2 regions of the Mesorhizobium sp. M0500 genome follow, and region 2 is predicted to be linked to the other one. Evidence: predicted binding sites of a transcription regulator. Region 2 holds the regulator's gene; the other holds the start of a gene.
The links. The regulator PhoB, encoded in region 2, activates phosphate uptake and scavenging genes when phosphate is short. The targets are predictions, from matches to a motif close to TGTCATNNANCTGTCAT.
Positions count from the first base shown of each region.

Region 1: a site for PhoB is predicted at 1,453-1,469, ahead of ppk2 (polyphosphate kinase 2). Genes of this name have one in related genera too.

Region 1 is NZ_JAMYRB010000007.1:256,012-259,426, reverse strand. It holds gene NKI70_RS16330 (hypothetical protein) at 1-138, opposite strand, end outside; gene NKI70_RS16325 (aldo/keto reductase) at 252-1,295, opposite strand; gene ppk2 (polyphosphate kinase 2) at 1,576-2,496, shown strand; gene NKI70_RS16315 (dihydrofolate reductase family protein) at 2,546-3,193, opposite strand.
Region 2 is NZ_JAMYRB010000002.1:141,935-145,349, reverse strand. It holds gene pstA (phosphate ABC transporter permease PstA) at 1-231, shown strand, start outside; gene pstB (phosphate ABC transporter ATP-binding protein PstB) at 228-1,031, shown strand; gene phoU (phosphate signaling complex protein PhoU) at 1,064-1,771, shown strand; gene phoB (phosphate regulon transcriptional regulator PhoB) at 1,788-2,477, shown strand; gene NKI70_RS04430 (ROK family protein) at 2,487-3,415, opposite strand, start outside.

The DNA.
Region 1 (3,415 bases), on a different contig from region 2:
GGTTTGGGACTCGCTCTCGCCCTCGGGCTTCGATCGCTCCTTGGCTGCGACCTTGGCAGCCTGCTTTTCCGCCTTCTTGGCAGCCTTCTGCCGGTCGCGTTCCTTGCGTTCCTGACCGTAGTTCGGTGCTCGTGCCATATCGTTTCCTTTCATTGTGCTTGGCCTTTGCCTAGGAGCATTGGACCGCAAACACAACACCGCAAGGCACGATCGGGCTCCATATCTCGGCGCAGTCCGGAGAGCCCGGCTTTTCAGGCGCCGTCGCGGTCGAGGACGAGATCGGCCGGCCCGAACCGGTCCTTTGCCGTGAATTGCTGGTGCCAGTAGGGATAGAGCACGGGCGGCCTGCTGACCACGTCGAGCCGTGTGCGCTCCTCATCGGCAAGCACAAGGCTTGCAGCGGCGATATTGTCTTTGAAATGCGCTTCGGTTCGTCCGCCGATCACCAGCGAACTGACAGCGGGCCGGCCGAGTAGCCAGGCAAGCGCCACTTGCGCTGCCGACACACCGTGGTTCTTGCCGATATCGATCAGCACGTCGACGATCCGCCACAGCCGGTCCTCGTCGCGGATCGGCGGTTCCGACCAGCCGCTGAGCTGGCGGGCGGTCGGCTGGTCACGGTGGTATTTGCCGGACAGCAACCCGCCGGCAAGCGGGCTCCAGACCAGCACGCCGAGCCCTTGGTCGACCGAGATCGGCAACAATTCGTACTCGGCCTCGCGCGCTTCCAGCGTGTAATGGATCTGCTGGGTGACGAAGCGTGGCTGGTGATGACGGTCGCTGATCCCCAGCCCCTTCATAACTTGCCAGCCGGAATAATTGGAGCAGCCGACATAACGGACCTTACCCTGCGCGACCAGCGTGTCGAGCGCGGCGATGGTTTCCTCAAGCGGTGTCAGGCCATCCCACTCGTGCAGGAAATAGATGTCGATGACATCGGTCCTGAGGCGCTTCAGGCTCCTCTCGCATTCGCGGATCAGATGGTAGCGCGACAGGCCTTCATCATTGGGGCCTTTGCCGATCCGCATGCGCGCCTTGGAGGCGATCAACACGTCGCCCTTGCGCTTGCCGCCGAGCGCCTCGCCGATGATCTCTTCCGACACCCCGTTCGAATAGACGTTGGCGGTGTCGATGACATTGACGCCGGCATCGATGCAAAGGTCGATCATCCGACGCGCCTCGTCGAGGTCGGTCTTGCCAACCGCCGAAAACGCGCCGCCGCCGCCGAATGTCATGGTGCCCATGGTCAGGGTCGAAACCTTCAGCCCGGAACGGCCGAGAGTGCGGTATTCCATGTCGTATCCTCACGATTTATCGGGAAAGGGCGTTGCAAACGACAGCCCCTCAGTGAACCGGGCATTTGTAGGATAATTCGTTCCGCTTGTCGCCCGCCCCGCAGGGCAAGCTCGATCACATCTTGCGGATTGAACGCACAGCCAGCGCAGTAGTGGCTGCAATAAAACCGTCATTGCCGACCTATACTAACATCGGTCCAGCGCTTCGATTTCCGGCCGCCGGGCCGGGCGGCAGAGCGCCTGACAGCGGCCGACAAGGCCTGTAAGCGGAGCAGCGCAAATGACCGAGATAAAACAGAATTCCCCGGCCAGGGACTGGCTGGAAGCGGAACTCGCCGACACGCTCGACGAAGATTATGAGCTGGAAATCTCGGAGCCGGCGCTGTCGATGGAGATCGCCAAGATCTACAAGAATGCGCATCCGCCATCGATCGACCGCCTGCAGTATTTTCGCAATCTCATCACGCTGCAATCCGAATTGATCAAGCTACAATCCTGGGTCGCCTATCACAAGAAGAAGCTCGTCGTGGTCTTCGAGGGCCGCGACTCGGCGGGCAAGGGTGGTGTTATCAAGCGCATCACCCAGAGGCTTAATCCGCGCATCTGCCGCGTCGCAGCACTTCCGGCGCCGACCGAGCGCGAGAAGTCGCAATGGTATTTCCAGCGCTACGTTCCGCATCTGCCGGCCGGCGGCGAGATCGTGCTGTTCGACCGATCCTGGTACAACCGCTCCGGCGTCGAGCGGGTAATGGGCTTTGCCCAGCCGGATCAGGTCGAGGAGTTCTTCCGCGACGTTCCGGAATTCGAACGCATGCTGGTCCGCTCAGGCATTACGCTTGTCAAATACTGGTTTTCGATCACCGACGAGGAGCAGCAGATGCGCTTTTTGATGCGCATCCATGACCCGATGAAGCAATGGAAACTGTCGCCGATGGATCTCCAGTCGCGCGTGCGCTGGGAGCAGTACACCAAGGCCAAGGAAGAAACGTTCGCCCGCACCAATATTCCGGAAGCCCCGTGGTTCATCGTCGAGGGCAACGACAAGAAGCGGGCACGGCTGAACTGCATCGACCATCTGCTCAAGCAGATGCCCTATGAGGAGGTGCCGCACGAAGAGATCACACTGCCGGAGCGCGTCTTCAATCCCGAATACGAGCGCCAGGTACTGCCGCGCGAACTGTATGTGCCGGAGAAGTACTGACTAAAGCGGCGAGGAAGGCGGCGCCTCCATGGCGGCGCCCTGCAACAAGCTAGGTGCGCTCGATGATGACATGCGTGGCCTTCGGCGTCGCGACCTGCTCGCTGCAGCGATAGCCGAGCTTGGGCATGTCGATGCCGGCAAAAAGGCTCTCGCCGGCGCCTAGCAGGACCGGTGAGATCGCCAGATGCATTTCGTCGATGAGCTTTTCCTTGAGATATTGCCGGATCGTAGAAACGCCACCGCCCAGCCGTACATCCTTGCCGTCAACCACTGCTTTCGCCTTCTCCAGCGCTGAGTGGATGCCGTCGGTCACGAAATAGAAGGTCGTGCCGCCCTCCATGACAATGGGATCACGTGGATGGTGCGTGAGCACGAAGACCGGCACATGGTAGGGCGGGTTGTCACCCCACCAGCCTTTCCAGCTGTCATCCGGCCATTCGCCGCGGATCGGCCCAAACATGTTGCGGCCCAGGATCCACGCGCCGATATTTTTGAAGCTGCGCGCGGCGAACGCCTCGTCAGTGTCCGTGGTCCCGCCATCCTTGCCGAGGACCATCTTGCGGAAGGTGCGGGTGCCGAACATCCATTCGTGCAGGGCTTCCCCGCCAACACCCAGCGGGTTCTTCAGGTCTTGGTCGGGACCGGCGCCGAAGCCGTCGATCGACAAGGTGAAAGCGCTGACGCGAAGTTTGGACATGAGAGCCTCCTCGATAACCAATTGTGAGATGCAAGCAGTTATCGGGGTAGCTTAACTGATTGCATTTTGCAAGCGGTATTTTGAATCGCCGGCGGGGCAATCGCTTCCAAATCATGTTGGAATAACTAATCTCAATGTCGGCGCCGCCCGTCATCCGCCTGCCGGCAGCTTCTCCCTGTATAGTGACGGGGAGAAGGGGCTGGCCGCAACGTCGATATTTTT
Region 2 (3,415 bases):
ATTTCCGGCGAGACGGCGCCGCTGCTCTTCACCGCGCTCAACAACCAGTTCTGGAGCAGCAATATCAACGCGCCGATGGCCAGCCTGCCGGTGACCATCTTCCAGTTCGCTCTCAGCCCTTACGAGGAATGGCAGCAACTGGCGTGGACCGGCGCACTCATAATCACCCTGACGGTTCTGGGCTTGAGCATCCTCGCCCGCAGCCTTACCGGACGCAGAGAGGACAGATGACACAGATGTTGTCCCCAGACATGACGATGGCCGAAACGGTCGCCGAGAAGACGAAGATCGAGGTCAAGAATCTCAACTTCTACTACGGCCAGAGCAAGGCGCTGAAGGACATCAGCCTGTCGCTGCCTGAGCGCAGTGTCACGGCCTTCATCGGCCCTTCGGGCTGCGGGAAATCGACGCTGCTGCGTGTGTTCAACCGCATCTATGAGCTCTACCCAAAACAGACGGCCGAGGGCCAGGTGCTGCTCGACGGCAAGAACATTCTCGACCGGTCGCAGGATCTCAACCTCCTCAGGACCAAGATCGGCATGGTGTTCCAGAAGCCGACGCCGTTCCCGATGTCGATCTACGAGAACATCGCCTTCGGCGTCAGGCTCTACGAGAACCTCGGCAAGTCCGAGATGGACGGCCGCGTCGAACAGGCGTTGAAGCGCGCCGCGCTGTGGAGCGAGGTCAAGGACAAGCTCAACGCCAGCGGCTTGAGCCTATCTGGCGGCCAGCAGCAGCGGCTCTGTATCGCCCGCACCGTGGCCGTGAAGCCGGAAGTCATTCTGCTCGACGAACCGGCTTCGGCCCTCGACCCGCTGTCGACTGCCAAGATCGAGGAACTGATCGACGAATTGCAAGCCGACTACACGATCGTCATCGTCACCCACAACATGCAGCAGGCGGCGCGCGTGTCGCGCCAGACCGCCTTCATGTATCTGGGTGAACTGGTCGAGTTCGACCGGACCGAGAAGATCTTCACGTCGCCCCGCGAGAAGCGCACGCAGGACTACATCACTGGCCGCTTCGGCTGAGCCGTTCCGATCATGCATATGAGGACAGGACCATGGGCGAACACACAGTCGCTTCTTTCGACGAGGATCTCGAGCAGATCAGCAAGCTGATCCGCGACATGGCCGACCTCGCCGGTTCGATGGTCGGCGGGGCGACCAAGGCCCTGTTGAATTCCGACAACGTGCTGGCGCAACGCGTCGTTTCCGACGACGCCATCATGGATGCGCGTCAACGCGAACTGGACGACCGCGCCATAACCCTGATCGCCAAACGCCAGCCGATGGCCCACGATCTTCGCCATGTGGTCGGAGCGATCCGCATGGCGGGCGACCTCGAACGCATCGGCGATCTTGCCAAGAATATCGCCAAGCGCGTGAGTGCGGTCGGCCTCAGCGCCACGCCGCGGGACCTGTCGCATTCCATCGACGCGATGGCGCAGCTGGTTCTCATCCAGGTGCAGGGTGTCATCGAGGAATATGCTGCAGGCGATGCGGCCGCGTTGGCCAAGCTGCGTGCCGCCGACGAGCGCATCGACGTCAAATACACGTCCGTGTTCCGCGAGCTCTTGACCTACATGATGGAAGATCCGCGCAACATCACCGCTTGCACGCACCTGCTGTTCTGCGCCAAGAATCTGGAGCGGATCGGCGACCATGTCACCAACATCGCCGAAAATGCGTATTATGTGCTGACCGGCGAGCAATTGCCGGTCAATCGTCCGAAGCAGGACGAAACGACAATGTCCGCACCGGTGACATGATGGGGGTGCCCAGCCGATGATCGCACCACGCATAATGGTGGTGGAGGACGAGGAGCCGTTGGGTGTGCTGCTCCGCTACAATCTCGAATCCGAAGGCTACCAGGTCGAGGTGGTGACACGCGGCGACGAAGCCGAGATCCGTTTGCAGGAGAATGTGCCCGACCTTTTGGTGCTCGACTGGATGATACCAGCGGTTTCCGGCATCGAGCTCTGTCGTCGGTTGCGGGTGCGCCCCGAAACCGAGCGGCTGCCGATCATCATGCTGACCGCGCGCGGCGAGGAGAGCGACCGGGTGCGCGGTCTTTCGACCGGCGCCGACGACTATCTGGTCAAACCGTTTTCGACACCGGAATTCATGGCCAGGGTCAAGGCGCTGCTGCGGCGCGCCAAGCCGGAAGTGCTGTCCAGCGTGCTGAAGGTAGGCGACATCGTGCTCGATCGCGAATCGCACAGGGTCTATCGCAAGAAGAGCGAAATCAGGCTCGGGCCGACCGAATTCCGGCTGCTCGAGTTCATGATGCGGCATCCGGGCCGTGTCTTCTCGCGCAGCCAGTTACTCGATAATGTCTGGGGCGAGACAATCTACATCGACGAACGCACCGTCGACGTGCATGTCGGGCGGCTGCGCAAAGCCGTCAACAACGGCCGGATGCCGGATGTCATCCGCACCATCCGCGGTGCCGGCTATGCGATCAGGGAAGATTGACCCGCCTGGTCAGGCTACGTTCTTTCTGACGCTGGGCCTCATTTGCGCGCCCGGCGCGAAAATCTCCTGGTCGACGAAGCTTAACGCCCGCATCGCGCAGCCTTCGCGGATCAGCGGCAATTCGTTCGGCTCTGTATCGAAGGAGATCGAGCCTGAATGCTGGCCGCCGGCGGTCTGGGCGATTGCCTTCCGCATGGCCGGCTCGATCAGATCGAAGGCGGCGGCACTGGCGCCGACCATCGCGACCGGTGCCGGATCGATCAGCGCGAACAGCGAGCCGAGACCGAAACCCAGCGCTTCGCCGGCCTTGCGGTAGGCCTCGCGTTCCGGCCCATCTTTCTCGCGCGCCCGGGCCGCCAGTGCTCGCATGTCGGCGTCGCTGACGTCGGCGATCGGTTCGCTTTCTTCGCTCATCTGCCTGGCGTTGCGCCAGATGGCGTAGTTGCCGGCATAGGCCTCGATGCAGCCGCGCCGCCCGCAACGGCAGAGCGCGCCGCCCGGACGATGGATCATGTGGCCAAATTCGCCACCCGAGGAATGCGTCCCGGTGAACAGTTCGCCCTTCAGCACCAGCCCCATGCCGATGCCATGCGAAAGCAGGATGGCGATGAAGTCGTCGCGATAGCGATCCGGATTGCGCCAGCGCAAAGCCACCGCCATCATGTTGCAGTCGTTCTCCACCGTTGCCGGGATGCCGAATTCGTCCTCCAGCATGTCGGCAAAGGCGATGTCGGTCTGCGGCGTGATCGGCGACCACAGCATGGCGCGTGCAGGGGAGTCGGTAATGCCCTGAATCGCCAGGGCGATGCGGGCGACACTGCGGACGTCAAGGTCTGGATCCTGCAGCCGGCGCCGGACGATGGCCATGCATTCACGGATCAGCTCGTCGCGCGGCATGGTCAGCGTGTCCAGCCGGCGCTGTTCCTCGGCGACCACCT